One region of the Arthrobacter sp. 2RAF22 genome, then DNA from elsewhere that is predicted to be linked to it. Evidence: riboswitches for the same ligand, from Rfam matches in the RefSeq annotation. Region 1 holds a riboswitch; each other region holds the start of a gene.
The links. A riboswitch is a leader RNA that binds a small molecule or an ion and turns the genes downstream of it on or off. The one in region 1 is predicted to bind cyclic di-AMP.
Positions count from the first base shown of each region.

Region 2: linked by a shared signal. The riboswitch ahead of AB4068_RS11460 (hypothetical protein) and the one ahead of AB4068_RS07405 (hypothetical protein) in region 1 are both predicted to bind cyclic di-AMP.
Region 3: linked by a shared signal. The riboswitch ahead of AB4068_RS04335 (M23 family metallopeptidase) and the one ahead of AB4068_RS07405 (hypothetical protein) in region 1 are both predicted to bind cyclic di-AMP.

Region 1 is NZ_JBFRGL010000006.1:104,392-114,097, reverse strand. It holds gene AB4068_RS07450 (PTS mannitol transporter subunit IICBA) at 1-478, opposite strand, end outside; gene AB4068_RS07445 (TetR/AcrR family transcriptional regulator) at 548-1,270, opposite strand; gene ptsP (phosphoenolpyruvate--protein phosphotransferase) at 1,388-3,076, shown strand; gene AB4068_RS07435 (HPr family phosphocarrier protein) at 3,116-3,394, shown strand; gene AB4068_RS07430 (acyl-CoA dehydrogenase family protein) at 3,604-4,860, opposite strand; gene AB4068_RS07425 (TetR/AcrR family transcriptional regulator) at 4,974-5,750, opposite strand; gene AB4068_RS07420 (helix-turn-helix domain-containing protein) at 5,811-6,206, shown strand; gene AB4068_RS07415 (TetR/AcrR family transcriptional regulator) at 6,212-6,832, opposite strand; gene AB4068_RS07410 (flavin-containing monooxygenase) at 6,873-7,997, shown strand; cyclic di-AMP (ydaO/yuaA leader) riboswitch at 8,082-8,227, shown strand; gene AB4068_RS07405 (hypothetical protein) at 8,242-9,357, shown strand; gene AB4068_RS07400 (PucR family transcriptional regulator) at 9,516-9,706, opposite strand, start outside.
Region 2 is NZ_JBFRGL010000013.1:44,613-54,318, forward strand. It holds gene AB4068_RS11445 (ArnT family glycosyltransferase) at 1-844, opposite strand, end outside; gene AB4068_RS11450 (glycosyltransferase family 39 protein) at 851-2,926, opposite strand; gene AB4068_RS11455 (glycosyltransferase) at 2,923-4,293, opposite strand; gene AB4068_RS11460 (hypothetical protein) at 4,453-5,190, opposite strand; cyclic di-AMP (ydaO/yuaA leader) riboswitch at 5,193-5,366, opposite strand; gene AB4068_RS11465 (sensor histidine kinase) at 5,531-7,009, opposite strand; gene AB4068_RS11470 (response regulator transcription factor) at 7,022-7,762, opposite strand; gene AB4068_RS11475 (hypothetical protein) at 7,978-8,460, shown strand; gene AB4068_RS11480 (hypothetical protein) at 8,448-8,804, shown strand; gene AB4068_RS11485 (winged helix-turn-helix domain-containing protein) at 9,552-9,706, shown strand, end outside.
Region 3 is NZ_JBFRGL010000002.1:180,520-190,225, forward strand. It holds gene AB4068_RS04300 (helicase-associated domain-containing protein) at 1-1,230, opposite strand, end outside; gene AB4068_RS04305 (hypothetical protein) at 1,280-1,495, opposite strand; gene AB4068_RS04310 (cold-shock protein) at 1,740-2,123, shown strand; gene AB4068_RS04315 (DUF3027 domain-containing protein) at 2,131-2,619, shown strand; gene AB4068_RS04320 (MFS transporter) at 2,664-4,004, shown strand; gene serC (phosphoserine transaminase) at 4,026-5,156, opposite strand; gene AB4068_RS04330 (metal-dependent transcriptional regulator) at 5,429-6,124, shown strand; cyclic di-AMP (ydaO/yuaA leader) riboswitch at 6,250-6,457, shown strand; gene AB4068_RS04335 (M23 family metallopeptidase) at 6,460-7,278, shown strand; cyclic di-AMP (ydaO/yuaA leader) riboswitch at 7,424-7,590, shown strand; gene AB4068_RS04340 (NlpC/P60 family protein) at 7,596-8,360, shown strand; gene AB4068_RS04345 (HNH endonuclease) at 8,610-9,110, shown strand; gene mobA (molybdenum cofactor guanylyltransferase) at 9,148-9,706, shown strand, end outside.

The DNA of each region.
Region 1 (9,706 bases):
GACCGATCACCAACATGCCGAAGATGGCCAGTGCGGCACCGACGATGCCTGCGGAGAAGTTGTCGATCAGCATCTCGAAGCCCGGCTTGACCCGGCCCTCCCACACCTTGTCGAGCTTCTTCATGATCCAGGCCGTGAGCGGGCCCATGAGCATGGCACCGATGAACATCGGAATATCCGTACCCACAATCACACCCATGGTGGCGGCGGCTCCAACCACGCCGCCGCGGATGCCATGGACCGCCCGGCCGCCGGTATAGCCGATCAGCAGCGGCAACAGGTACGTGATCATGGGGCCCACGAGTTTGGCCAGGTCCGCATTGGGGAACAACCCTGCCGGGATGAACAGGGCGGTGATGATGCCCCATGCAATAAAGGCCCCGATGTTGGGCATGATCATGCCCGAGAGGAACGTTCCGAACTTTTGGACACCAACGCGCACGCTGGTGCGCGGTTTCGCAACTGACGCTGTTGCCATTGTGTGAATTCCTAACGTGAGTCCCGCATCAATGCGGAATCAGTCGATATCTATCGAAGGAGGACAGCTCTAGGAGCTGCTGGAGATTCGGTGAAGCCATTCAAGGAACAGCTTCAGTTCCGAACTGGATAGCTGGTCTGAATGCGAGGCTTGGAGTGCCGCATTCAGCGCGATTGCCGCAACAACAACGGACGACTTGCCGGAGTCGTCTGCTGCGGCGCCACGGGCTGTTTCCGTGGACACGGCGAAAATCATGGAATCCCGGGTCATGGTGGAGAGTTCGAGGTTCCGGTCTTCCAAAGGCTCTGCGATGAGCATGAGCGTGACGCCAACGTTGGCCGCCAGGATGCTTCTGGCCGCCTCACGCGGGGGTACGTTGATCTGCCCGGCAATGGCCGCCTTGCTCAGCATCTCCTCCAGAAGCGACTCGGCATCAGCCACGATGGCCGGCCTGCTTTCCGGACGGATGTTGCCGAACATCACCAGGTAAAGGTGCGGTTGGGTAAGTCCGAACTGGACGTGGTTGTCCCACATCCGGCGGACATCCTCCAGGGGGACCCCGGAGGGTGCGAAGTCCCGCTCTCCCGCCACGTACTCCTCGAAGCCGGCTGCAACGACGGCGTCGAACAGCCCCTCCTTGTCGCCGAAGTGGTGGTAAAGCGTGGGCGCCGTGACGCCGGCAAGTTTGGTGATTTGGCGCGTAGAGACCGGCGACCCATCCGAATTCGCCAGCAACTCGGCAGCTGCACGGAGCAGCCGAGTTTTGGGCGGAAGCTGGTCATCGAAACTCATAGCCGCTACCCTAGCACCTATAGCAACGCTATATGAAGTGAGTCACAGGAGATTTTTTCGGACCCCGAGGCGCCGCAGCCGGTGGGTCCGATCCGAGAGCAGGAACAGAGGATTTCAGTGCAGAATTTCCAAGGAGTAGGCGTTAGCCCGGGCCGCGTCATTGGCACTATCCGTCAGATGCCCAAACCAGTCAGCGAACCGCCGTCGGGCGAGCAGCTCGCCGCATCGACAACCGCGGAAGACGCCGTCGCCGGCCTCAAAGCGGCGGCACAGTCGGTCCACGACGAACTCAAAGCACGCGCGGACAAGGCCAGCGGCGACGGTAAGGCCGTGCTGGAAGCCACCGCGCTCATGGCCAAGGACACCATGCTCCTGAAATCGGCCACCAAGCTCATCAACAACAACGGCAGCTCCGCCGAACGCGCCATCTGGGAAGCCGGCGCCTCCGTGTCCGAAATGCTCCACAACCTGGGCGGATACATGGCCGAGCGCGCCACCGACGTCCTGGACGTCCGCGCGCGGATCGTCGCCGAACTTCGCGGAGTCCCCGCCCCTGGGATCCCGGCGTCGGACACTCCGTTCATCCTCGTGGCCGAAGACCTCGCTCCCGCCGACACCGCAACGCTGGACCCCGCCGTCGTGACAGCACTGGTTACCTCGGGCGGCGGACCGCAGTCCCACACCGCGATCATCGCGCGCTCGCTCGGCCTGCCCGCGGTCGTCGCGGCCCGCGGTGTGGACGAAATTCCTGACGGCGCAGAAGTCTTTGTGGACGGCGCAGCCGGCTCACTCTCCCTCGAACCCAGCGAAGAACAGCGCGCGGCCGCCCTCGCATGGGTCGAAAACGCCGCCACTCTGGCGGTCTTTGACGGAAACGGCGCGACGGCGGACGGCCACTTGGTGCCCCTCCTCGCCAACGTCGGCGGCGCCAAGGACGCTGCCGCGGCCGCTGCGCTCGGTGCCCAGGGCGTGGGCCTTTTCCGCACCGAATTCTGCTTCCTGGAACGCGACACCGAACCGACGGTGCTGGAACAGGCCGCCGCGTACAGGGGCGTGTTCGACGCTTTCCCGGGCAAAAAGGTTGTACTCCGTACCCTCGACGCCGGCGCTGACAAGCCCCTCCCCTTCCTCACCGACGCCACTGAGCCCAACCCTGCCCTCGGGGTGCGCGGCTACCGCACCGATTTCACCACGCCCGGTGTTTTGGATCGCCAGCTTGAGGCCATCGCCATCGCTGCCGACGAAACAGAAGCCGAGGTGTGGGTCATGGCACCCATGATCTCGACCGCCGCCGAGGCCGCCCATTTCGCGTCGATGTGCGATGCCGCGGGAATCAAGACGCCCGGCGTGATGGTGGAAGTTCCCTCCGCGGCATTGACCTCGGCGTCGGTCCTCCGACACGTGGGCTTCGCGTCCCTCGGCACCAACGACCTCACCCAGTACGCCATGGCCGCCGACCGGCAACTCGGCCCCCTCGCCGAACTCAACACCCCGTGGCAGCCCGCCGTCCTGCGCCTCGTTCAGCTGACGGTGGCAGGCTCGGCGGAAGAGGGCCACGGCAAACCGGTTGGTGTCTGCGGTGAGGCTGCCGCGGACCCGGCCCTCGCCGTCGTGCTCGTTGGCCTGGGCGTGTCCACGCTCTCCATGACCGCCCGCTCGCTGGCCGCCGTCGGAACCGTGCTCAAAACGGTGACGCTGGAACAAGCGCAAGAGCTGGCCCGGCTGGCGCTCAGCGCACCCGATGCGCTTGACGCGAAAGCCTGGGTCCGCGCCAAACTGCCGATCCTCGAAGAACTCGGGCTCTGAGCCCAGCTGTACTGCCCCACCTGAACACAAGGAGAAACCATGCCCGAACGCACCGCCACCATCGCCAGCCGCTCCGGACTGCACGCCCGTCCGGCGGCGATCTTCGCCGAAGCCGCAGGGGAATCCCCGGTCGAAGTGACCATCGCGATGGCCGGTTCGCCTGACGATGACGCGCTCGACGCCGCCAGCATCCTATCGCTCATGACGCTCGGCGCGGCGAAGGGCGACGTCGTCGTGCTTCGGGCCGAGGGCGACGGCGCCGACGCTGCCCTCGATTCCCTGGTGACACTGTTGGAAACGGACCTCGACGCGGAGTAGGCGCCTCCCGCCAGACGCTCGCTCACATACAGTGGCTTCCGGTCAAACGCTCGCTCACATATGGTGGCCTCCCCTGAAACGCTCGCTCACATACGGTGGCTTCCCGCCAGACGCTCGCTCACCGTTGATTAGCGAGCGAGCGTTACGTCGATTGCGCTCATATCTGAGCGAGCGTCTGGGGGGCCGCGCCGGGGGCGGGGGATACCGCCTTAGGCGAAGGCGGAGATACCCGTGATCGAGCGTCCGATGATCAACGCTTGGACAGTCTCTGTGCCTTCATAGGTATGGATGCCCTCTATGTCGGCGAAGTGCCGGGCCACGCGGTTGGCCAACAAGATCCCGTTGCCACCGAGCAAGTCGCGCGCGTTCGAGGCGATGCTGCGGGCAGTGCGAGTGCAGGTGAACTTCGCGAGCGCCGCCTGCGCGGGAGTCAGCACGCCCTCATCGTCCAGCTTGGTCATCTGCATGACCATGAGCTGCATGGTGGCGAGCTCCGAATGCATCCGGGCAAGTCGCTCCTGCACAATCTGCGAAGCGGCCAGTGGGCGGCCGAACTGCCGGCGTTGGGCCGCGTACTGCACCGCGGTTTCGTAACAGGCAGTGGCGTGCCCGACGGCGGACCAGGCCACTCCCAGCCGGGTCGCCAAGAGCACCCGGGCTGTGTCCTTGAAACTCCGGGCACCCGGGAGCGCGTTTTCCGCCGGGACGAAGACATCCTCAAGGCGGATGTGTGCCTGCCAGATTGCCCTGAGTGACAGCTTGCCTTCAATGGTCGTGGCGGAGTACCCGGGGGAATCCTGGGGGACGAGGTATCCGTGAACCTGCCCGTCGTCGCCACGGGCCCAGACGACGGTCAGCCCGCCGATTGAGCCGTTGCCGATCCATTTCTTTTCACCGTTGAGCACATAGCCGCCATCGACGGCGGTCGCAGTCGTCTCGAGTCCCACCGAATCGGAACCGTGCGCGGGCTCGGTCAAGGCGAAAGCGCCATATTCCTCGGCGCGGGAAAGCACGGGAAGCCAACGGTCCTGCTGCTCTGGGGAACCGCATTCCGCCACGGACCGCAAAGCCAAGCCGCCCTGGACAGCGACCACCGTGCCGATGGAGCCGTCCCCGCGGCTCAGTTCCATGGTGACCAGTCCGGCGGCGGTTTTGCTCATGGCCGGGAACCCGTCGACGTTGATTCCGTCGCGCAGCAGATCAAGTTCACCCAGGCGCTTCACCAGATGGAGCGGATACTCCGCGCGCTCCCAGTACCCCGCGATGACCGGGAGCACGTCGTCCTGGACAAAGGTCCGCGCGCGGTCCCAGTAGGCGCGGTCTTCGCGGCTAACGTCCTTGAAGACGGAGGCCGGGTCCGGGTCCAGGGATTCGTTCAGGACATACTCGGGCTCCATGGTGCCAGCCGGAAAAGCTGCGCCGACCGGGAATATGGCATCCAGTTCCTCGGAAGCGCTGTTGGACATCGTCGTCATGGGGGATCCTCGCTCGGGGTTGCGATCTACGACTCCCAGCATGCGCTGACACTCAGTTTCATGTCAAGGAACTCAGTTCCAACCATGGACTCTGCTGGATCGAACTAAGCCAGCGCGTCCCGAACCGCTTGAATGATCTCTTCCGTACCCGCTGCCGGATCGAGGACAGCAACCACGACGGCGGGTCGGCCGCCTTGCGCGGACGCAGCACCGGCTGCGTCGCTACCCGCCTCGCCGGTTGAAACACGGGCGAACGTGTCCGCCAACGCGCCCAATTCACGCCCGAGCCTGGTGGCCAACTCCCCGGCTTCAGCTTCCCGCCCGTCGCGCTCCGCGCCCGTGACGCGCTCCGCATCCGCCTCGCGTTCGCCAGCAGAAACCGCCCGCAGCCATTGGCGCAGGACGCTGTTGTGCACAGCAACCACCGAAGCGGCAAAGGCCACGGCCGTGACCTCGCGGCTTTCGCCCTCGGGCAACGCGGAAAGAAGATGATTCCGGAAAGCCCGTTGATAGCGATGCGTCATGACAAGTTCACGATCACGAAGGGCCGGCACTTGATGCAGAAGGTCGTAGCGGGCGAGGGAGGTTTTCCGGTTGCCCACATGGTGGCCAAAAACCAAGAGCGCGGCATCCACGACGGCACGCAACGGATCCGCCGTCGTCCGCGCAAGGAGCTCCTGGACCCGCGCCAGAATACGGTCGTGATCAGCGAAAACAATGTCTTCTTTGGAGCCGAACTTGCGGAAAAACGTGCTCCGGCTGATCCCTGCTGCATCGGCAAGGTCGTCCACGGAGGTCGCGTCATAGCCTTGCCGCACCAGTAGATCGATTGCCGCGGCCACGGCGAGCGCGGGATCCGGATTGGCGGGGTAGTTGACCATAGGCGTGAATCTAACACGGCGGCGTAACCGCACAGCCTTGAGCGCGGCTAGGCTTCTGCCATGGCATTGATAGCTCCCCGCGTGACGCCTGGCTTGCCCGCGGACGACGCCCGCAACCTGGCGCGCTCACTCCAGGACAGCAACGACATCACCGTCTTCGTGGATGGCACGGTCCACCGGCTGCCGGATGAGGCGAGGGACGCCGTCGTCGACCTCCTTGGCAGGCTGGGCCGAGGTGAAGCTGTGACCGTGAGCAGCGTCGAGGAAATGCTCACGACGTCGAGGGCGGCCGAACTCGCGGGAATCTCGCACACCTACCTGCGGAACATGACTGACCGTGGCGAAATCCCGGTGGAATACCGCGGCACGCATCGGCGCATCAGGCTCGCGGACATCATGGCGTGGCTGGAAACCCAGAAGAAGACGGCCGCGGCGGAAGAGGAAAGCAACAAGTAGAAAAGCTACGCAAGGGCCGCCTTGAGCGCAGCGTGGACCCAATCCCGGTAGCGGTCCAATCCCCAGGCGAAGTCCAGCACGAGTGACCGGTAGGTGTCCGGATGACCCACCGACCAGATCACGGCAGCGGCTTGCTCGTCGCTCATGCCGGAGCTCAGTGCCCCGCGCCGCCTGAGCGCGGCCGCAGCTTCCGCATAGTTCCGTAGCCGGGCTTCGGCCCGGTCCCGCTCCACTTTTGCGGCTTCGGCGTCGACGGCGGAGGCCTGCCGCATGACGGTGAACAATTGGGTGCTCCGCGGATTCACCTCGGCAAACCAGTCGGCCAACAGCGCCAGGACCGCTCCGGCGTCGGCGGCTGCGGCAGTCCGCTCGCGCATGGTCTCCGGCACGGCGCGAGGAGCATCCGGACCCGCCGCCGTCGCGTCAACCACGGCGGAGAGCAGCGCAGCCTTGTTGCCCACGGAGTTGTAGATGGTCTGGACGGCCACACCTGCTTGCTCGGCAACGGCCCCGATAGTGGTGGCCACATACCCTTTGCTCAGAAACAGCTGACGGGCGGCCTCCACCACGGCAGCTTTGGTTGCGACAGCTTGAGCTAAGCGCCTGTCATTGTGCCGGATTTCCACGAAAAAAGAATAGCATTCCAGTGACTGGAATGCTATTCTAATGACCTCGGACACCTCAGGAGGCTTCGCGATGGACAGCAATGAGGCAGTGAACACGGTAATTGTGGGCGCCGGGCAGGCGGGCCTCGCCACCGGATACCACCTGAAGAAACACCGGCAAGATTTCCTCATCCTGGACTCGCAGGCCCGCGTCGGCGACGTGTGGCGGAGCCGATGGGATTCCTTGCGTCTCTTCACCCCGGCGCAGCACGATTCCCTTCCCGGCCTGCCGTTTCCAGCCGCCCGGGGGACCTTTCCCGGCAAAGACGCCATGGCCGAATACCTCGAGAATTACGCCACGAACTGGGAACTCCCGGTACGCCATGGCGCCCGCGTCGTCGGCATCGAGCGGGAGGACGGCCGGTTCCGGGTGCAGTCCAGCGCCGGGTCGATCCTGGCGAGAAACGTTGTTGTTGCCACGGGCCCGAATACACAGCCACGGGTCCCGGCGTTCGCCAGGGATCTCGATCCAGGCATCCACCAACTGCACGGAGCGGAATACTCCAACCCGGACTCAATTCCGCCCGGAGATGTCCTGGTGGTCGGCTCCGGCACCTCCGGCGTCGAAATCGCCCTGGAGCTCGCACCCACGCACCGCACCTACATCGCAGGAAACCCTCCGTTCCACATTCCAGGCCCCGTGACGCGATACGCCGGCGGGCTTTGGTGGCTCTTCATCCACAAGGTGCTGAACAGATCCACCCCTGTCGGCCGCAAGGTCGCGCTCGGGTTCACCCAGCATGGCGCGCCACTGATCCGGACCTCAACGCGAGAGCTCGACGCCGCGGGAGTCACCCGCCTACCACGCCTGAAGGGCACGCGCGATGGCCAACCCCTGACCGATGAAGGCCACGCGATACCGGTGTCCACGGTCATCTGGGCTACTGGTTACCAACCGGACTTTGGCTGGATCCAAGGACTTCCCACGGATGAGGACGGCTGGCCGCTCACCCTCCGGGGCGCCGTAGAACAACTCCCAGGACTGTTCTTTGTGGGCATGCCCTTCCAATACGGATTGACCTCCGGGCTCGTGGGCGGGGTCGGCCGCGACGCCGAACACGTCGCGGGACTCATCGCCGGCCAGGCCGGGCAAAAACGGGTCACCGCGCCCGTTATTCAAATGTGACTTTGCATGCCGGCTGTTGTAACGTCGAGGGGCGACCCAGTCCCCAACCGGGCCGCTTCCGGGTTGACGCCGAGCTCTGCCGCAACCCGGAATCCGCCAGACCCGCGGCAGAGACGGGGGACCCAGAGTCTCCGGGCCCACTTCAGGCCCTTGGGGTGAAGCCGCCACGCGCGGCCGGACGGCCTCGTCCGAACCCGACAGCTAACCTCGAAGGCGTTGAGAGGCAATCACCATGTCCCCAACCATGGATCAGCCTCGCCGTGCCCAAGTGGCGGGCGAGAGCACCAAACCAACCGGACGTCGTCGGGCCACAGACAGCGAACCGTTCATCGCTGCGCCGGCTTCCGAACCTTTGAGTTCGACGGCGGCACCCACCACCGCCGCAACCCCGACGACGGCGGCACCCACCACGCGCGCGGCCGCCCGGGCGGCCGAACGGAAGCGGGCCTCAGAAGCCAGCGAAACTGCGGCCATTGAAACAGTGCCTGCCGCGGCGGCAGAACCTGCCACCGCGGCCATACCGACTGTCGCTGCCGAGACCGCGGCTCCTGCGACAGCTGAGCCGGCCACCGCGGCCATACCGACGGTGTCTGCTGCGACCTTGGCTCGCGCGACAGCAGAGTCGGCCAAAACCGAGAACGCAGCCACAACGGCACTTCCCGCGGCAACCCGCGCCGGCGCCGGTCTGGCGCCCCTTACCGGTTCCTCCTTCAGCCGTGAACCACACGCCGTCCTCAAGAAGGCCGCCGCCGTCCGGACGATGAGCAACCGAATGGCAGTGGTGACAGGTGCCCTAGGCATCTTGTTGGCCGCCGGCTCCCTGGGACAAGCCCTCGAGTTGCCCTTCTTCGGCCAGGAATCCCGTGCCCAGAACGCTGCCAGCGCAGACAGCCAGGACTCCACGCAATCCAGCGCTCCTTCCACGACGCCAAGCACCTCCCCCAGCGCTGCGGAATCACCTTCGGCAGCTACCCCGAGCGCCAAGTCCGGCCAGGCCGGGGACCCGGCGCAGCATTCGCCGCAAGGACCGGTAGCTGTCGAATCGTCGAGCGTCCCTGCACCATCGATCTCCGTTCAGGTTCCTGCCCTCCCGTCAGCGCTGCCCCCAAGCCTCACCCCGGCGCCTGTTCCTTCCACCCCGGTTCCGGCCCAGCCTGCGCCGGCTCCCAGCCCCGGTCCGACCGGACCCGCTAGCCCAACCCCGACACCGGATCCGACGGATCCAGCGTCTCCGACTCCCGCACCCACAGGTTCTTGGAAGCCACGGACCCCGGCCAGCCCCACACCGACGCCACCGCCTACCCAACCGGGCGTCGATCTTGGGTCGATTCTGGACGCAGCAACCAAGGCACTGCAGTGAGGATGGGAGGGCATCGAGCATTTGCCGTCGAGTGGCACGGACGATGCTGCCGGAACACCTGGACGCAGATGATTCAGCACCGCCCGGACCGCTGGCGCTGCAGCCTTCAGTTGAGGCAGTTCAACAAGTAGGCCAGCGCGGTTTCCGGTACCTGCGCTTCAAATCCGCGGTCGGCCAGCCCAGCGGCGCGCCTTGAGCGTTGCGTGGAGTTCGAGCCGGGTGGCGCCATTCAGCGGATCCGCTCCGATAAGCTGGCGGACCCTGGCCAGTCGGTTGTAGATGCTGCTGCGGTGCAGGTGGAGCTTCGAGGCCACATCCTGAACGGAGCCGTCGCTGTCGTAAAGCAGTT
Region 2 (9,706 bases), on a different contig from region 1:
CCACCATGGCCGCCCCCGCGCCGAGCAGATGAAGCAGGCGACGCCCCACTCCACCCGGCGCGGCAACCAAGTACGCCACCGCAAATCCAGGAACCACCAGCAGGACCTGGAGTTGCTTGGTGAGGAAGCCGAAGCCAAGGAACACTCCGGCCAGCAGGAGCCAGCGCAGTTTGTTGTCCTGCATGGACCGCAGGGTGGCGTAGCCGGCGGCCGTCATGAGTAGCACCAGCAGGGCGTCCGGGTTGTTGAACCGGAACATGAGGGTGGCTACCGGGGTGATGGCCATGACGACGGCGGCGAGCAGCCCGGCCCGGTGGGCGAGCTGTGGATCGCCGGAAGCGGGGGCCGCGGCTCGCCTGACTGCCAGATACAGCAGCCAGGCCGTGGCCACGCCCATGAGCGCCTGGGGAACCAGGATGCTCCAGGAGCTCAGCCCGAAGATCCGTACCGAGAGGTCCATGATCCAGAGCGACGCCGGCGGTTTGTCCACCGTGATGGAGTTGGCGGCGTCGGACGATCCGAAGCACCATGCGGCCCAATTCTGCGAACCGGCCTGGGCCGCCGCGGAATAGAACGCGTTGGCCCAGCCGGAAGCGCCGAGATTCCAGAGATAAAGGACCGCCGTTGCCAGGAGCACGAAACCGAGCTCCACGCGGTGCCGCAGGGCATGCGGGCCGCGGGTGCGGCGGGGCTGGCGGGACCGGCGGGGCGAACCGGCCCGGGCGCGGCCGCCCCCTCCGTGGGGAACGGCCGCTTCTTGCGGCGCAGTCGGCCCCACCAACAGCGGCGGCGGAGCCGGCTGCCTTGCCTCGGAGTCCGTGCCTGTGGAATAGGAAGTGGTCATCGGAATCTACTTTGTCAGCTTGTAGACCGTGGAGTTGCCCACCGTCTGGGCTTGGAAGTTCGCCTGTACCCAGGAGGCTACCTCGGAATTGCCGCCTTGGCCTCCGAACCCGCCGCCACCCATGCCGCCTCCTGCGATGTAGTAGCCGATCTGTCCCTTGGCCACCATGTCCTGGAACTCTGCCAGCGTGGGGTAGGGATCGCCGCCGTTCCAGCCACCGAGCGCGATCACGTTGGTGTTCGTGGCGAGCTCAAGGCTTGCGGCTTGGGTGGCACCGGAGACGATCGCCGACCACTTCGTGGTGGTGGATTTCAGCAGGGCGGTCAGTCCGGCGTCGGACGTTCCCTCGAAACCGGGCCCTCCCGCCTGACCCGCGCCACCAGCTGCGCCGAACCCACCGGCGCGGTTTCCGAAGCCGCCCATGGCGGAACCGCTGGGTCCCGACGTCGGGATGGAACCGGAGTGTGCTGTAGCCGCCGTCGCGAGCGTCCACGCCGCTGTTCCGAGGCCGCCGGCCAGAAGGGAAACGACGACGACGGCCGCGGCCGCAGCGTTCCGGAACCGCCCCGCCGTGTTTTGGCCGGCAAAGCGCAACGAGTCGAGGCGGAGCAGGATTGCCGCTGCCGCCACCACGCCGAGAACGACGATCACGATGCGCAACCACGGAAGCCAGGAGGCGTCGCGTCCCAGGAGAACCGCGGACCAGGCCGAACTACCGAGGATGACCACGGCCAGGACGATCCTGGCCGGCCAATATCCACGGCCACGCCACAGCTCAACGCTGCCAATGCCTACCAAGGCCGCGATTGCCGGTGCGAGCGCTACCGCGTAGTACGGGTGGACGATGCCGCTCATGAAGCTGAAGACGCCCGCCGTCACCAGAAGCCAGCCACCCCACAGGATGAGCGCGGCACGGGTGCGGGAAGCCCGCGCTTCCCGGCGGGTGAACCACAGGCCGGCCGCCAGCAGAATCAGTGCAGCAGGGAGAAGCCAGGAGACCTCAGCGCCGAAGCTCGTGCCAAACATGCGGGTGATCCCGGCAGCGCCACCGAATCCGGCGTTGCCGCCACCGCCTCCGCCGAAGGCGCCGAGGCCACCGAGATTGCCTCCAGCAGGGGCGCCCGCTCCGCCTCCGCCGGGCGTGCCTTCGCCCGAACCCGTGATGCGGGACAGCCCGTTGTAGCCAAAGGTCAGCTCGAGGAAGCTGTTGGTTTGCGAACCCGCCATGTAAGGCCGTGCCGATGCCGGGGTCAGCTGGAAGAGGGCGACATAACTGCCGGCTACTACTGCGATTCCGGCCAGCGCGCCGAGCAGGTGCAGCAGCCTCCGCCGCAACGGGGTCGGGGCGGCCCAGAGGTACGCGAGTCCCAGGCCTGGAACAATCAGGAAACCCTGCAGCATCTTGCTCAGGAACGCGAGGCCCACTACAGCGCCGGCAGCGGCGAGCCACTTCCAGCCCGCCCGTTCGATGGCGCGGGTAGTGAAGTACGCCGCCAGGACCAGGCAGAGAGTCAGCATGGCGTCGGGATTGTTGAAGCGGAACATGAGCGCCGCCACCGGGGTCAGTGCCAATGCCCCACCGGCCAACAAGCCAGCGCCTGGTCCGGAAACCCGCTTGACCGTCAAGTAAAGGAATCCAACGGCGGCCACGCCCATCAGCGCCTCGGGAACCAGCATGCTCAGGGGAGAGAAGCCGAAGATCCGGCCCGCCAAAGCAGGGATCCACAAGGAGGCCGGAGGCTTGTCCACGGTGATGGCGTTGCCGGCGTCGAGCGAACCGAACAGAAGCGCCGTCCAGTCCTTGGTGCCGGCTTGAATGGCCGCTGCGTAGAAGGAGTTTCCGTAGCCGGTGGCCGCGAGGTTCCAGAGATACAGGAACGCGGTGGCTACGAGGAGCCCGGCGGCGGACGGCCGTACCCAACGGGGCTGCCGACCAAAGGCGTATCGGGTCCAGCGGGGCTTGGCGTCCGGGGTTGATGGGCCTGCCGAGTGGCGCGGTGCGTCGGCAATCCCGACGGCGGGGCCGGCGTCAGCATTTCCGGCGGCGGGTCCTGTGCTTGCGGGAGTAATCGTGGAGGTCATGATGCTGCCGTTTCTGTGCGCGTTTTGGCTTGTGTCGTGGGTTCAGCCGACGGCGCCGCAGGCTGCCGAAAGACCCAAAGGCGGAACAACAGGAAGCGGACTGCCGTGGCGGCGAGGTTCGCTGCGACCACGGTGAGGAGCTCGCCCCAGCGGTCCGGCGTCGTCGTACTGTGCACCAGGGCGAGGGCCCCGGAGGTGAGTGCGAGACCGATCCCGAAGACGATCAACCCCTCGAAGTGGTGCCGAACGGGATTGCCGCCCTGGATGCCGAAGGTGAAGCGACGGTTGGCGCCGGTGTTGGCGATGGCCGTGACGAGCAGCGCCAGGAAGTTCGCCAGCTGCGGGTCCATGATGCCGCGGCAGAACAGGAAGATGAGCACATAGGCGAGGGTGGACGCAGCCCCGATCGCGGCGAACCGGACCAATTGCCCGAATAGGCTGCTTCGCGGGCTCTGCTCGGCAGTGCGGGACGACGCCGGGAGAGGCCCGCGTGCAAGTGCCGCCCGCAGTTCCGGAATCGGGATGCGTCCAGAGACGAGATCCCGGGTAAGCCGGACCATGCCGCGCATGTCGGCCAGGGCGGTCCGCACCACGTCGACGCTGGAATTGGGATCGTCGATCCAGTCGACGGGAACTTCGTGGACCCGGAGGCCGCAGCGTTCGGCGAGGACCAGGAGTTCGGTGTCGAAGAACCACGAGTTATCCATGGTGTGCGGGAGGATCTGCTGGGCGACGTCTGCCCGGATCGCTTTGAAGCCGCACTGGGCATCGCTGAAGCGGGCACCCATGAACGAGTGCAGCATCAAGTTGTAGCTGCGCGAAATGAACTCGCGTTTGGGGCCGCGGACGACCCGCGAGTTACGGGTCAGTCGGGTGCCGATGGCGAGGTCCGAATGGCCGGAGATCAGCGGCGCCAAAAGGGGCGCCAGTGCGGCGAGGTCAGTGGAAAGGTCAACGTCCATGTAAGCCAGAACGGGCGACGGCGATGCAAGCCACACCTTGCGAAGGGCGTTGCCGCGTCCCTTCTCGTCAAGGTGGACAACCGCGAGCTCGGGCAGTTCCCGGGCTACGCGCTCCGCGATTTTCAACGTGCCGTCCGTGCTCGCGTTGTCCGCCACGGTGATGCGGAAGCCATGCGGGAAGGATTCGCGCAAGTGGCCGTGAAGCCTGCGCAGGCACTCTTCGAGATCGCGTTCCTCGTTGAAGACGGGGATGGTGACGTCGAGGACGGGGATGGCGGCGTGGGTGTCCACGGGGGCGCGCCGCCCCGTGCCGCGCTGGATGGGAGTGCTGGGTTGGATGGGAAGGCCCGGCGGCACCACCGCGGGGTCCTTCAGGGTTCCGGAGGTGGATTCGATGAGCGTCATGTATCCAGAGTGCCGTTGCCGAATATGAAGGCTTTAGGCGGAACCTGTGACGTGGCTGTGGATGTGTGACCAGCGTGGCGCATCACTTGCCTGGCCAAGAACGGAGAGGCCCGCCCCGGAAGGGACGGACCTCGACGTACTTTGTGGGTGGCTCTTGGCTTAGTACCAGTTGTGGGCCAAGTGGAAGGACCATGCCGCGGACGGCGATCCGTAGCGTTCCTTGATGTAGTTCAGGCCCCAGCGGATTTGCGTCTGGTAGTTGGTCTGCCAGTCGGCGCCTTCGGACGCCATCTTTTCGGCCGGCAGCGACTGCCCAATGCCGTAAGCGCCACTGGAGGCGTTGGTGGCAGTGGTGCGCCAATCCGATTCCTTGTTCCACAAGGTGATCAGGGCCGACATTTCGCCCTGGCCCCAACCGTAGGAGGGAAGGATGCTTGCGGCGTAGGCCTGGGCGCCGGAGGGATCATCGACGGCGACGGGTGCAGCCGGTGCCGCTGGAGCAGGGGGTGCAGCGGGTGCGGCCGGTGCGGCAGCCTGGGGCGCGACGGCGGCCGGAGCGGGCGCGGCTGCCTGGCTTGGCGTCGACGCAGCGCTCGGCTTGGGGCTCGCGCTTGCGCTCGCCGACGGCGTGGCGGTGGCCGAAGGCGTGGCTGAGTGATCCACCGTGCGGGATTCGGACGTGCGGCTCATGTCCTGGGCGTTGATGGCTTGTCCGGCGGCCTGGGTGGCAGCGCCTGCGCCGAGGAACACGGCAACGACGCCGGCAACAACTGCCATGCGCTGGCCGGTGCCGAGGTTCGAGGCGGCTCGCCTCAGCGTGGAACGTGACTTGTTTCTCCGGGCAGGTTCGCCGCGGTGGCGCGCAACAGGGCGCGACTGATCCTTGGAATCAGACATGGTGATTGCCTCTCGACGCCTGCGGAGTTAGCTGTCGGATTCGGATGAGGTCATCCGGCCGTGGCCACAGCGGAACGTGGCGGCACGGCTTCACCCCTAGGGCTGGCTCAACATGAGCGCTTGCCCGGAGACCTGGGTCCCCCGTCTCTGCCTGGACTGTTGGGCACCGGGGAGTGGCAGAGCTCGGCGCCTACCCGGCGGTGGCCGGAATGATCCAGCGCACCTATTCGACGGTACAGGAGGATCCAGCTTAAGTCACATTTAGGTAACGGAGATCACGACGCCGGTGCGTCGACTTGCGCGCGCCGGGCACCGGCGTCGTACTCTTCTGGTTCGCCCGTCAGGCCGGGGCAGTCCTGAGCGCCGGGAGCCGCACCGCGAACTCCGTCCGGCCAGGCCGCGACGCCACTTCGACCGTGCCGCCGTGCGCCTGAACGATGGATTCCACAATGGACAAGCCGAGGCCGGAGGTGCCCTCGGAGCCGGACCGGGCGGCGTCGGCACGGGCAAAGCGGGAGAAGATCCTGCCCTGGAATTCAGGCGGGATGCCCGGGCCGTTGTCGGTCACGGTCACCACGGCGCTGCCATCGGCGGAGCGCATCACGCCCGTGACCACGGTGGTTCCCGCCTCGGTGTGCTTGCGGGCGTTGGAGAGCAGATTCGCCAAAACCTGGTGGAGTTGGGTGGTGTCGCCGCGGACCGTGAGGGGCTCATCCGGGAGCTTGAGTTGCCAGATGTGCTCGGGAGCCATGACTTTCTCGTCGCTGACGGTCTCGATCACCAACTGCGTGAGGTCCACATCGGTGAATTCCGGGGCCTTCCCTTCGTCCAACCGGGCCAAGAGAAGGAGGTCCTCCACGAGGGTGGTCATGCGTTCGGACTGGCTCTGCACCCGGCCCAGCGACTTGCGCCCGTCTTCGGTGAACGTCTCGGTCATGCGCAAGAGTTCGGTGTAGCCGCGGATGGCGGTCAGCGGAGTGCGTAGTTCGTGCGACGCATCCGCGACGAATTGGCGCACCTTGGTTTCGCTTTGCTGGCGGGCCTCGAGGGCGCTCGAGACGTTGTCCAGCATCAGGTTCAAAGCATGGCCGACGCTTCCCACTTCGGTGCTCGGATGGGCCGCCGACGCCGGAACACGCACCGCGAGGGCCACCTCGCCGGCGTCGAGTGGAAGTTTCGACACCTTGGTGGCGACGTCGGAGAGTTGCTCCAACGGCCGCATGGTGCGGCGGATCAGCACGGTTCCGGCCAGCCCGATCAGGACCAGTCCGCCCAAGGAGACCAGCACCATGGTCCAGACGAGGGAGGCCTCGGTGTCCTCTTTCGAGGCGAGCGGGAGACCTGTGATGACAACATCGCCGTAAGGAGTTTCGGTGGCCACCAGCCGGTAGCCGCCAGTGGACAGCGTGCGATCAACCGGGCGGCCATCGGACGGGAGCGCCGACAGGATTCGGGCGTCGCTGGGCGACAACGGCGCACGTGTGGCATCGGAGGACAAGAAGCCGGCATCGCTGCTCACCTGGCCTGCAAGGATGCGTGCATTGAGCGTGCCGATGCTCTGGCCGCGGGGGTCCAGCGGGTCCGGACGGCCGCCAGGGTTGCCTTGCGGCGGGCGGCCATGGGAGGCCTGCATCAATTGCTGATCGAGCTGCTTCGTGAGGAACACATCCATGGAGGCATAGCTGACCACCCCGACTGCACCGCAGATGGCCACAAGGAGTGCCATGGAGAGAAGGATCAAGCGCGTGCGCAAGTGCCAGGTTGAAGGATTGAACCAGCTATGGTCGGTCTGGCGGGGGATACCCGAGAGTGCGGACATTCGGCGCCCCGGCTATTCGGCAGGCTTGATGACGTAGCCTGCTCCGCGCACCGTGTGGATCATGGGCGGGTGGTTGGCCTCGATCTTCTTGCGCAGGTATGAGATGTAAAGCTCCACGATGTTGGCTTGGCCGCCGAAATCGTAGTCCCACACGCGGTCCAGGATCTGGGCCTTGCTGACCACGCGCTTGGGGTTCTCCATGAGGTAGCGCAGGAGCTCGAACTGGGTCGCCGTGAGCGGGATGTCCTCGCCGCCGCGGGTAACTTCACGCGTGTCGACGTTCAGGGTCAAGTCGCCCACCACCAGCTCGGCGGTGTCCATCGCGGCCACCCCCGAGCGTTGGACCAAACGGTGCAGGCGCAACAGGACTTCCTCCATGCTGAAGGGCTTGGTGACATAATCGTCGCCGCCGGCGGCCAACCCGACGATGCGGTCCTGTACGTCGTCCTTGGCGGTGAGGAAGAGCGCAGGCACCTCCGGCGCAAAGGCGCGGATCCTGCCGAGCAGCTCGACGCCGTCGAACCCTGGAAGCATCACATCCAGCACCAGGACGTCCGGTCGGAAGTCCTTGGCGAGCTTTACCGCGGCGGGACCGTCGCCCGCCACCGCCACCGACCAGCCCGCCATGCGGAGGCCCATGCTCATGAGCTCGGCGAGGCTGGGTTCGTCGTCAACCACAAGGGCACGGATGGGGGAACCGTCCGGGTGGCTGAGTTGCGGAAGGTTGTTGGTCATGGAGTGCGAGGATGCCATGGGACAACTCTCCAATCTGCCGGTTTGCCAGTGCTTTGCCGTTGCTGTGAGCACCCTGTGAGTCCCAGCCTAGCCACCTGTCCGGAGGTTGTGGCGGTTCTGCAGGTCACAGGGAAGCCTTCAGTTCGACACAGCCAACGCACAGCAAAGCGGCTGACGCTGTTTGGGACAAGAACAATCACGACCAAACAGTCTCGATTTCGATGGAGAACACCATGGATCAGCAAAACAACCCCTCCGTACCTGGTTCCGAGCCGGAGAACGGACACCCGCAGCCGGTGATCCGCCCCCTTGATGATTCTGCGCAGGCTGGTGCCGGGCAGCCGGCCGCAGGGTGGGGTGCTCCGCAGCCGCCGGCGAATCAGCCGCCTGCCGCCGGGTGGGGTGCTCCGCAGCCGCCGGCGAACCAGCAGCCGGCCGCTGGGTGGGGTGCTCCGCAGCAATACAACGCCGGACAGCCCCGACCTTCGTTTTTCAAGAACTGGAGCCTGAAGAAGGGGCTCATTGTTGGCGGCGTCGCGGTGGTGGTCGCGGCAGCGGCAGGAGCCGGTGCATATGCCGCCGGCAACGGGACCACGGCTGCGGATACCACCAACGCGCAGGGACCTGGGACCGGGAGAACGGCCAGGGCGGATTCGGTGGCCCGGGCGGCACGAACGCAGGCCCTGGCGGGCTCGGCGTCGGCATGGGCGGCCTGAACGCCGCGGTCCACTCGGAATATGTGGTCCTCCAGAACGGCAGCTATGTCACCATGGCGGGCCAGTTGGGTACGGTCACTGACATCTCGGCGAGCTCCATGACCGTCAAGAGCGAGGACGGGTTCACGAAAACCTATGCGCTGGGAACGGACGTCGTGGTAGCTGAAGGCCTGCGGCAACGTGGAAGCGGAAGCGGCGGCACCACCCTGACCCTCGCCGATGTGAAATCCGGATCAAGCGTGAGGGTCACTGCGCTCAAGGAATCGGACAAGTACACGGCCCAGTCCATCCAGATCGTTACTGCCACCACATCAAGTACCCAAGGAACCGGCACCACCAACTAGTCCCCACCGCCACCCTCGCCTCGCAAGTCCCCACCGCCACCCTCGCCTCGCAAGTCCCCACCGGGTCCCGGCCTTCGCAAGCTCAGGCAGGGACCCTCGCCGGCGTGGCCCCACGGCCAGGGAACCCTAGCGGCGTGGGCCCACGGAGCTGATGTCGTTACGGGCCTTCAAAACGACATCCAGTGCGAGCGCGGCGTGAGGCTAGGGCCATTGCGGGGGTCCTAGCAGACGATTTGCCAAAGAATTTTCACGAGATGCCGATCCAGGATTGGACAAGGGTTGTTTCATATCTCGAGATTCAAAGGCAAGCGCGTGACGTGGCTTGAGATTCAGAAAACGGCAAATCCATCAAATTTTATTCGAATATTGCGCCAAGAATAGCCAGTGTGACGAACGAGAATGGGTCACATTTGGACATGTGTGAATTGTGATGTGCGGCACAATAGTCCGATTCGTCTCAAAATGTGGACGGTCCGGCCCTTTGTTACTTGCAAGTTCCCTTTGTTACGTTGCACACTTCAAATGTGAACAAGAACTCAACAGCATCTGCAGCCGCAGCGATCGAGCCCAGCGCACCCGCTGGTACTTCGATGAGCTGTTGTCGAATGCATGCCTAACTTAAGACCCCAACAAGTTTCAGGCATTCGCCCCCTGCCCAGCGTCGGGCGCCCCTCCCCATCTCATTGCGGGGACCAGACCAGCATTCGAAGCCGCGATGACGGCTATTCACTTTGAGGTAAGCACTCCATGTCAGTTGCATCCGGATACGTCCACATCTCCGTCCGTAACGCCAATAAGGCCGCGTCGAACGCCGGCCTGCGTCCCGGCTTCGGCAACCGCCCGGCCTACGCCCAGCCCGCACCACAGGGTGGCAGCCAGGCACCCGGCTACGTCCCCCAGGG
Region 3 (9,706 bases), on a different contig from region 1:
TTGGCCCACAAGGGAGGGTGCGCGCTCGCTCGCGAGCCAGGCGTTGACCAGCCAGAGCCACTGTTCCTGGCGGGGGAGCGTGAGCCATTCCAGCGATGGCGGCTGCACCCAGGTGGAACTGTCCACATCGAGCCGCAGCAATCCTGACAAGGCACTGAGCTCGAGGATCAGGGCGGTCTCGGACAAGCCCAGGCGGAGGCTGTCGGCAAGGCGTTTGAGCTCGCGCACGCCCACCCCTCCGCTGCGCAGGGTGACCACGGGCTGCTCGCGGACCGCGTAGAGGAGTTCACCCACCAACCGGAGCGCTTCTGCGATGGCACCCATGGCGGCGTTCCGGCGCAACGCGGCACTCGTCTGGCCCAGTTCAGGAACGGGAGGCTTCAAGGTGAAGTGGTCCACGATTGCGCCGCCGCGCAGGGACAGGCCCACGCTGTGCGGGAGCTCAACGTGGCCGGCGTCCAAGGGGACAAGCAGACCGCGGGCCAGGAGCCAGTCCACGGGACCGACGTCGCGGCCTTCATGGAGCACGGAAGCCTTGCGCTGGGCCTGGGGAACGGCCCCCATGGCCCAACTGCCGAACTTGTTCAAAAGGGGACGCGTCCGTACGGGTGCCTCGGACAGGATGTGCTGAAGGTTCTCCGGCGTCGAGGTCCAGCGTTGCAGCGCCAACGCAGCATCCATGGGCGTCGTGGCGGCCAGGATATCGGCGCCGCTCTGGTGGAGTTCGGCAACGAGATGCACCACGCGCTGGGCGAAGGCCGGTTGCAGCCGAACCAACTCGGTGTAGCTGCGGCCCAAACCGGCCGGATAGATGCCGATGACGTCCTTGAGGCTGCCCACCGGCAAGTAGAACCGCTGCCGCCCCGGATTGTGGACCGTGGCCGGCGGATCGGCCCGGTGGATGAGGGCGAGTTCCTGGAGCTTGTTCAGGATCGGCTCGAGCGCGGCAAGGGTGGCGCCATTGATGCACTTCTTGAGTCCCGCCGCCGACACGCTGTGGCCCGTGTCCGTGTTGGTGCATAGGTGGAGTGTCTCCAGTACCTGCATCTCCGGTTTGTTGAGCCGTTCCAAGGCGCGCTGCACGCTGACGCGGGCGCTTGCCCGCGCCGCGAGCGCAGCGAAGTCCGGGACCACCGGGGAGATGAGGTCCGGCCGCGCGGCAAACAGGGCCCGCAGCGAATCATCGCTGCGCGCTTCCAGTTCCTTGCTGAGCGCGCGAATAAGGGACATCAATTCAACGTTACAGCCAGCCGGGTCCGCCGTCGGGCTTTCCGGCTGCTCATTGCCGACGCCGCGCCCACACAGCGTCCACCACCAGCGCGGCCATCAAAATAAAGGCGAGCGGCAGCCCGTAGAGAGCGGTGGACGTGACCCACACCGGTGCCACTCCGTTGGCGAAAGCGATCCCCATGACGGCGGCTACGGAAGCCAGGGACAGGACTGCGACGACGGCGGCAACGATCGTGAGCGGGCGGCGGAAGTCGTGGGGAATCATGGAAGCAACGCTAACAGTCCCGGGCGGCATCCCCTGTTCCAGGCAAGGGTGCAGCCTGGCCGCGGGCAAAAGGCGGCGGGACCTGCCTGCGGGGGTCTCAAAGCGCGAATCGGTGGCCGGGCAGGATAACCTTGAAGCAATAGACCAACATGGTCCAGGCAGTCACCCCTATTCCCGCAGTCTCCTGCGGATGCGGTGGCGTGCCGGCTGTGTCTCGCAAGTAAGAACGAAGAAGGTTGATTACGTGCCCACCGGCAAGGTCAAGTGGTATGACAAGGAAAAAGGCTTCGGATTCCTCGCAGCAGAGGACGGCCAGGAAGTGTTTCTGCCCAAATCCGCACTGCCCGAAGGCGTTGCGGATCTCAAGGCAGGAACCCGGGTTGAGTTCGGCGTCGCCGACGGTCGCCGGGGCGCCCAGGCGCTGGGCCTCCGGGTCCTGGACAAGTTGCCTTCCATCGCCAAGGCCAAGCGCATGAACGCCCGCGAGCTCGCTCCGGTAGTCCAGGATCTCGTATCTGTACTGGACAACCTCTCCGGCACGTTGTCCGCCGGCAAGTACCCTGAAGGCGCCAAGGGCAAAGCCATCGCAGCAGCCCTGCGCAAGGTTGCCGACGAGCTGGAAGCCTAAACCTGCCATGACATCAACGGCGAAACCCCGCACCGGCATTCCTGTGTGGCGCGTCGGCAAGCCGGACGCTTTCCTTGCGGCCGCCGTCGACGTCGCCCGCAATGCGGTGGAGACCATTGCCAAGCCGGCAGAAATCGGGCCGCATATTGCCGCGCGCTCGGAAGGCGAACGCGTCGTCACGCACCTGTTCGAATCGCGGCTGGCCGGGTACGGCGGATGGCAGTGGTACGCCGTCGTGACCCGCAACTCGCGCTCCAAAGTGGTCACCGTCAGCGAGCTTGGCTTGCTGCCGTCCGAGGACTCCATCCTCGCTCCTGAATGGGTGCCTTGGGCAAAGCGCGTCCGTCCGGAGGACGAGGCTACCGCGGCCGAGGAGGCGGAGGAAGCCGGCGTCCCCGTTGACGCGGACGACGACGGCGACCCTTCCCGTGAGGACGTCGCCGCCCCGGGTGACGAACAAGAGAGCGACGACCCCGACGACATCGAGGCTGACTAGCCCTTGGCGGACCCGGCGAGTGAATTTCGTGAAGGTGGCAACTGATGTCCACCTTCAAATCGCTCGGTGTCCTTAACTACCGCATTTGGTTCATCGGTGCGCTCGTTTCCAATATCGGCACGTGGATGCAACGGACTGCCCAGGACTGGCTGGTCTTCGCCCATCTGAGCAACCACGATGCCGGTGCGATGGGCGTGACCTTGGCCCTCCAACTGGGTCCACAGCTTTTCCTGGCGCCGTGGGCCGGACTGCTTGCCGACCGCTACAGCCGGCGCAGGCTCCTCGTCATGACGCAATCGGCCATGGCGGTCCTGAGCACGGGCTTGGGACTCCTGGTCCTAAGCGGTGCGGCCCAGTTGTGGCATGTCTACGTGTTCGCGCTCTTGCTTGGCGTCGTCTCGGCACTTGACGCCCCCGTCCGCCAGACGTTCGTGTCCGAGCTGGTCAAGGACGACTATCTTTCCAACGCTGTCGCGTTGAACAGCGCATCCTTCAACGTCGCCCGCATGATCGGTCCCGCGGTGGCCGGCGTGTTGACGGTGGCCGTGGGGCCGGGCTGGGTATTCATGATCAATACCCTGACCTTCCTCGCGATGCTTGGCGCGATCCGGGCCATTCCGCTTTCCTCCTTGCGCGTCCAACCCCGGGCCGCCGCAGGCAAGGGACGCATCCGTGAAGGGCTTCGCTACGTCCGCAACCGCCCGGACATTGTGGTTGTCCTCGTCGCGATCTTCATCATGGGCACGTTCGGACTGAACTTCGTCCTCTTCATCGCGGCCATGGTCGGCACGGAGTTCGGCATGGACGCGGGGGCATTCGGGCTGCTCAACTCGGTCATGGCGATCGGCTCCGTCGCAGGAGCATTGCTTTCCGCCCGGCGAGGGAGGCCACGCATGCGGCTCATCTTCGCGGCGGCGGGCGGGTTCGGCCTCGCGAGCGGACTGGCCGCCCTGGCGCCGAACTACACCATGTTCGCCTTGGCATTGATTCCCTGCGGACTGTTTGCCCTGACCATGATCACGAGCGCCAACGGCTACGTGCAGTCCACCACGGAACCCGTCATGCGCGGCAGGGTCATGGCACTCTACATGGCCATTTTCATGGGTGGAACGCCCATCGGTGCACCGTTCGTCGGCTGGGTGTCCAACGTCGCCGGACCCCGGTGGGCAGTGGGAGTGGCCGCTGCCGCGGGCGCCAGTACCGCCGTCGTCGGCATCGTGTGGATCATCCGCGCGCGCCAGCTGCGGCTCCGCTTCGACCGCAGCGCCGGCGGGATGCGGTTCTTCCGGATTGAGTCCCAAAGCGCGGGTCCAGCTAATAGGGACGCCGTTAAAAGGGACAGCGCCGCCCGGGATCCCCACCCGGACGACGCTGACCAGCCTTGACCGCGGGAATGCGGCAGGCCCTTACTTCTTCAGTTCGCCCACCACGAAGTCGATGCTGGCGAGCAATGCGGAGACGTCGTCCGGCTCGATGGCAACGAAGGTAGCGATGCGCAGCTGGTTGCGGCCCAGCTTGCGGTAGGGCTCCGTGTCCACGATCCCGTTGGCGCGGAGCACCTTGGCGATGGCCGCGGCGTCGATCGAGTCATCGAAATCGATCGTGGCAATGACGTTGGAGCGGTCCTCGGCCTTTGCCACGAACGGGGTGGCGTACTCGGAAGCCTCTGCCCAGCTGTAGATACGGCTTGCGGAGTCCGCGGTGCGTCCGGAAGCGAAATCCAGGCCACCGTTCTTGTTGAGCCACTGGACCTGGGCATCCAATGTCACCAAGGTGGACAGGGACGGCGTGTTGTAGGTCTGGTTGAGCTTCGAGTTGTCGATGGCCGTCTGCAGGTCGAGGAAATCGGGGATCCAGCGGCCGCTTGCCTTGATACGGGCGGCGCGCTCCAAGGCGGCGGGGGAGAAGAGGCCGAGCCACAGGCCTCCGTCGGACGCAAAGTTCTTTTGCGGGGCGAAGTAGTAGACGTCGGCTTCGGCAACATCAACATCCAGGCCGCCGGCTGCGGACGTCGCATCCACCAGGACCAAGGCGCCGTCGTCGCTGCCTTGAACCCGCTTGACCGGAGCGGCGACACCCGTCGAGGTTTCGTTCTGTGGCCACGCGTATACGTCCACGCCTGCTTCGGCCTGGGAAACCGGCCGGGTACCAGGCTCGGACGTGATGATGGAGGAAGCTTCAAGGAACGGTGCCTTGTTGGTCGCCGAAGCGAACTTGGAACCGAACTCACCGAAAGAGAGGTGCTGGGCCTTCTTCTCGACCAGGCCGAAGCTGGCGACGTCCCAGAACGCGGTGGAGCCTCCGACGCCGAGGATCACCTCGTAGCCCTCGGGCGCACGGAAGAACTGGCTAAGTCCCTCGCGGACGGAGCCCACCAGGTTCTTGACGGGTGCTTGGCGGTGGGAGGTGCCGAGGATCGTTGTCGAGGCGGCGGAGAGGGCCTCGATCTGCTCCGGGCGGACCTTGGAGGGCCCGGCGCCGAAGCGGCCGTCCTTGGGCAGCAAATCGGCGGGGATGGTGATGCTGTTGTCGCTCACGGGATGCTCCAATGGTGAAGTAGCGGCCTAGATGGGTCGTGGCAGGTGGCAAGCTGCCCCTTCGACTCCCCAATTCTGCCTGACACCGCAGGCGGGGGCAGAACCGAAGGTGTCATAGTCCGCCACGTGGAAACCCATCGTTCCGCCGGCTCAGGAGAGGACGGCGGACCGGGCGGTGGACAAGCGCCGGAATTATCCGGAGTAATTCCAAATAAGCTAAGCTTGGAGCTGGCGAAAATACGCAAGATACTGCGCTCGAGGAGCTGAGCTGGATGACGGATCTGATCGATACCACTGAGATGTATCTTCGGACCATTTTGGAGCTTGAAGAAGAGAACATCGTGGCTCTTCGCGCCCGCATCGCCGAGCGCTTGCGGCACTCCGGCCCCACCGTTTCCCAGACGATCGGGCGGATGGAGCGCGACGGCCTGGTGATTGTGTCCAACGACCGGCACCTTGAGCTGACTGAAACGGGCCGGAAACGCGCCACCGAGGTCATGCGCAAGCACCGGCTCGCCGAACGGCTCCTGGCAGATGTCATTGGACTGGACTGGGCCTACGTGCACGATGAAGCGTGCCGTTGGGAGCATGTCATGAGTGAGCGCGTGGAACGACGGCTCTATGAATTGCTGGACCACCCCACGGAATCGCCCTATGGCAACCCCATTCCCGGACTCGAAGCGCTGGGTGGAGCCGCGTCCCACGCCTTTACGGATGGCGTGGTCAACCTTCTTGACGCGATGAACGAATATTCACCTGAAAACCGGGTCACCGTCAGCCGGCTGGCTGAACCGATCCAGGTGGAACCGGAACTTCTGGTCCAGCTGGACGAGGGCGGAATCCGCCCGGGCGCCAGGGTGTCCCTGGAGCGCGTGGGGGAGTACATCTCCGTTCGCGTGCCTAATATCGAGGGCGCGCTGGAGCTGCCGCCTGAGGTTGCCTCGCACGTGTTTGTCACGGTCGCCTAGCCGGCCCGGCGGGGTCGCCCGCAAAGATAACGAAATTATTACCGTGGGGCTTAATCCCCTATAGTTAAATACTGGCGCCGATACCAAAGCGTTACCTGATCCGAAGCCGAGTTCTGCCAGCGGATCAGGTGGATTAGTCCATTCACTGGCAGAAACGGAGGAACCACCATCGGCTGTCGAAAGACGGCCTTGGGGTGAAGTCCGTAGCGGAAGTGCAAACAACGCAAGGCCCCTCCGGGTACCTTGCGTTTCGTGCCCTTCGCGCGGACCGGGTCCACGATCTCTCTGGCCCGAATCCGACAGCTAACTTCGCAGGCTTGCCAGAGAGGAAAACCTTGACCACGCAGAACACCAGGGGCCGCAGGCGCGCGTCCGGTCCTACTGCTGAGCTGCGGGGCACAAGCGCCGTCGAGCACGAGCGGCCGCGCGATCCCCATCGCGAACTTCGCCGCCGCAAGGGTCCTTTGCGGCAGATGGCCGAATTCGCCGCCGCGAGCGGAGCGGGACAGAAGGCCGGAGTGGCCCTCGCCACGACGGGCCTCATCCTGACAGTCGCTATGCCGGGCACCGGCGCCATGACGGCCACGGCGGATTCAAGCCAGGCCGCCTCGGCTGTGGGCACCCAGCCCGAGATTCCTGCCGCGGCAAGCGCCACGATCGACTTCAGCCGTGCCGCAGTGTCAACCACTGCGGATCCGGACAGCAAGCTCAAGCAGCTCTTGAGCGCACAGTCCGTCGGCACCATCAAGACCTCGTCCTCCAAGGGCACCCTGGGGGCGCCCCTGGACACCCTGACCACGGCCTCGCCTTTCGGCTACCGCGTGAATCCCATCACGGGCGGTTTGGGGGAGTTCCACCGCGGCCAGGACTTCGTGGCCCAGTGCGGCACCCAGGTCCATGCTGCCGCGGCCGGCAAGGTCACCTTCGCCGGCTGGCATCCGTATGGCGGCGGAAACCGCATTGTGGTGGACCATGGCAACGGCCTGGAAACCACGTACAACCATTTGTCGTCGTTCAACGTCCAGGTGGGCCAAACGGTTGGCCGAGGCGATGTCATCGCATTGAGCGGCACTACGGGCGCCTCCACGGGCTGCCACCTCCACTTTGAAGTCATGGTCAACGGCGACGTCGTTGACCCCCTGGGCTGGCTGTAGCCAATCCGATGGAAGTCTCTCGCATGCTTGTCACGCTCCGTGACCTGAATGTGACATTCAGCCAAAACTCATGTACCGTCTAACTCGCATCAACTTTTAGAGAGTTGATGCACTCGGGTGGATTGCCTAGCTCTGCCACTGCCCGAGGTTCCGTTCGCAAAACATCGTCTGGCAGAGGCGGGGGACCCACTTTTGGTCATCTTCACCGATGGCCTTGGGGTTAAGTCGCACGACTTCCGAGAGGGAGGAGTGTGGCCGGATGACTCCCATCCGAATCCGACAGCTTACCTCGCGGGCATAGGGAGAGGCCTCTTAACGTGTCTTCACGCTCTACTGTTGCGCGCCACCGTGCCGCGGTCACCAAGACCAACTCGCTTGCCGTTATCGCTAAGACTGTCGGCAGCAACGCCGGTGGCGTAGGCCGTCAGGCAGCCGTTATCGCAGCTGCTTCCGGTCTGGTGCTCACTAGCGGTATCGCAGCCAACGCTGCAGAAACCAACGTTCCCCGCGAGTCCACTTCGACCTCCGCCCTGGAAGTCCAGTCCATCGCCCAAGCCAGCATTTCGGCCGACTCCTCCGTCGCCATCAAGTACGAACGCCCGGTGGTTTCCACCGAAGCTGCTCCGGTTGTCGCAGCTCCGGTTGCCACCCAGGAAGCCGCTCCGGCTTCGCAGGCTGCCACGGGTGCCGCTACCGGCTCCTCGACGCTTTCTGTGACCGCTGCTGTTTCGCCCGCCACGAAGGTTGCCAGCGGCAAGGGCGCAGCGATTGCTGCCGCAGCTTACGCTCAGCTTGGCGTTGCCCAGGACTGCACTGCCCTGGCCTCGAACTCCCTGGCCGCTGTTGGCATCAACTTCCACGGCTGGCCGGCAGACTACCTCTCCCTTGGCCGTACGGTCAGCGCTGCTGAAGCGCAGCCGGGAGACCTGGTCTACTACCAGAACGGTGGCATGGGCATGGCCCACATCGCTGTTTACGTCGGCAACGGCATGGCAGTCCACGGCGGCTGGAACGGTGGCACCACCGCCCTTTACAGCGTCAATGTCGGCTCCGGCCCCGTCTTCATCCGCGTTGGTGGCTAAATAGCCCCGGTTACATAGCTTCACTGGAACATCCCCGCTGGTCCGCCGGTGGGGATGTCCTGTTTTAACGAGCGTGCGCTTACGTGTCCGGCACATGAACTTTGACCGACACTGCGCTGGAACCGCCGCATGGATTCGTTGATCTGGCCTTCTGGTGTTTACTCTTAGGTTGTCGATCCACAGCCCGTACATGCAGAGGGCAGCCGGCCCTCGCGCCCCTGACGGGTGCGGCCGTGAAGAGGTACGTGCATGCGCACACTCGTTCTGAATGCTGGATATGAACCGCTGGCGGTAGTAACCTTCCGCCGGGCGCTGGTCCTTGTGCTCACCGGAAAAGCGAGCGTAGTGGCCGAAGGCGACGAGCCTGTCGTCGGGCCACAAGAGATTCTCGGACGTCCTTCCGTGATTCTGCTCAATCGCTACATCCGGCCAAGGTACAACACCATCACGGCGGTCACTCGCCGCGGCGTCTTGCGCCGTGACGGTCACCGTTGCGCCTACTGCGGGAAAGCAGCGCACACCATTGACCACGTCCACCCCAAATCCAGGGGCGGCGCGGATTCCTGGGAAAACCTGGTGGCAGCGTGCTTGCGCTGCAACAACGCCAAGAGTGACCACACCCCAGCCGAGATGGGCTGGAAACTGAGGTTCACTCCGGCGGCGCCCACCGGGACTATCTGGCAAATCAAGGAGCTTGAGAAACCTGCGCCCGCATGGGATCCCTTCCTCCTGCCCGAGTCGGCGGCCTGAACCGGAATTGAGCCCGCTTCCCGGGTAATCTGGGCGGGTGGACTTTGATGCGGTGATATTGGCGGGTGGCAAGTCCTCCCGCCTCGGCGGCGTGCCCAAAGCCCAGTTGAGATACGACGGCGCCACACTCCTTGAGCGCGCCGTGGCGGCCGCACGCGGTGCGGGAAGCGTCGTCGTCGTCGGCCCGGATCCCGGCACTCTGCCGGACGGCACATTGACCGCGCGGGAGGAGCCGCCCTTCGCCGGACCCGCAGCCGCGATCGCCGCCGGACTCCTCGCCCTGGGGCACGGAGGCGAAACGCAAGACGGCGAGGAGCCGTCCACGAAGCACGCGCCCTGGGTTCTCGTCCTGGCCTGCGATATGCCCCTGGCCGCCGCCGCGGTTCCGGTCCTGCTCCGGGAAGTTGCAGGCCACCAGGACACGGACGGGGCCATGTCCGTATCCGGCGACGGTAGGAAGCAGCCGCTGCTCGGGATCTACCGCGTATCTGCTTTGCAGCGCGAAGTGCAAGCTGCCGGAGAAGAACGTGGCCTGGTCAACGCCGCGGTTTTCCGCCTGCTTGCTAGGCTTGATCTGCAGGCCGTGCCTGTCCCCG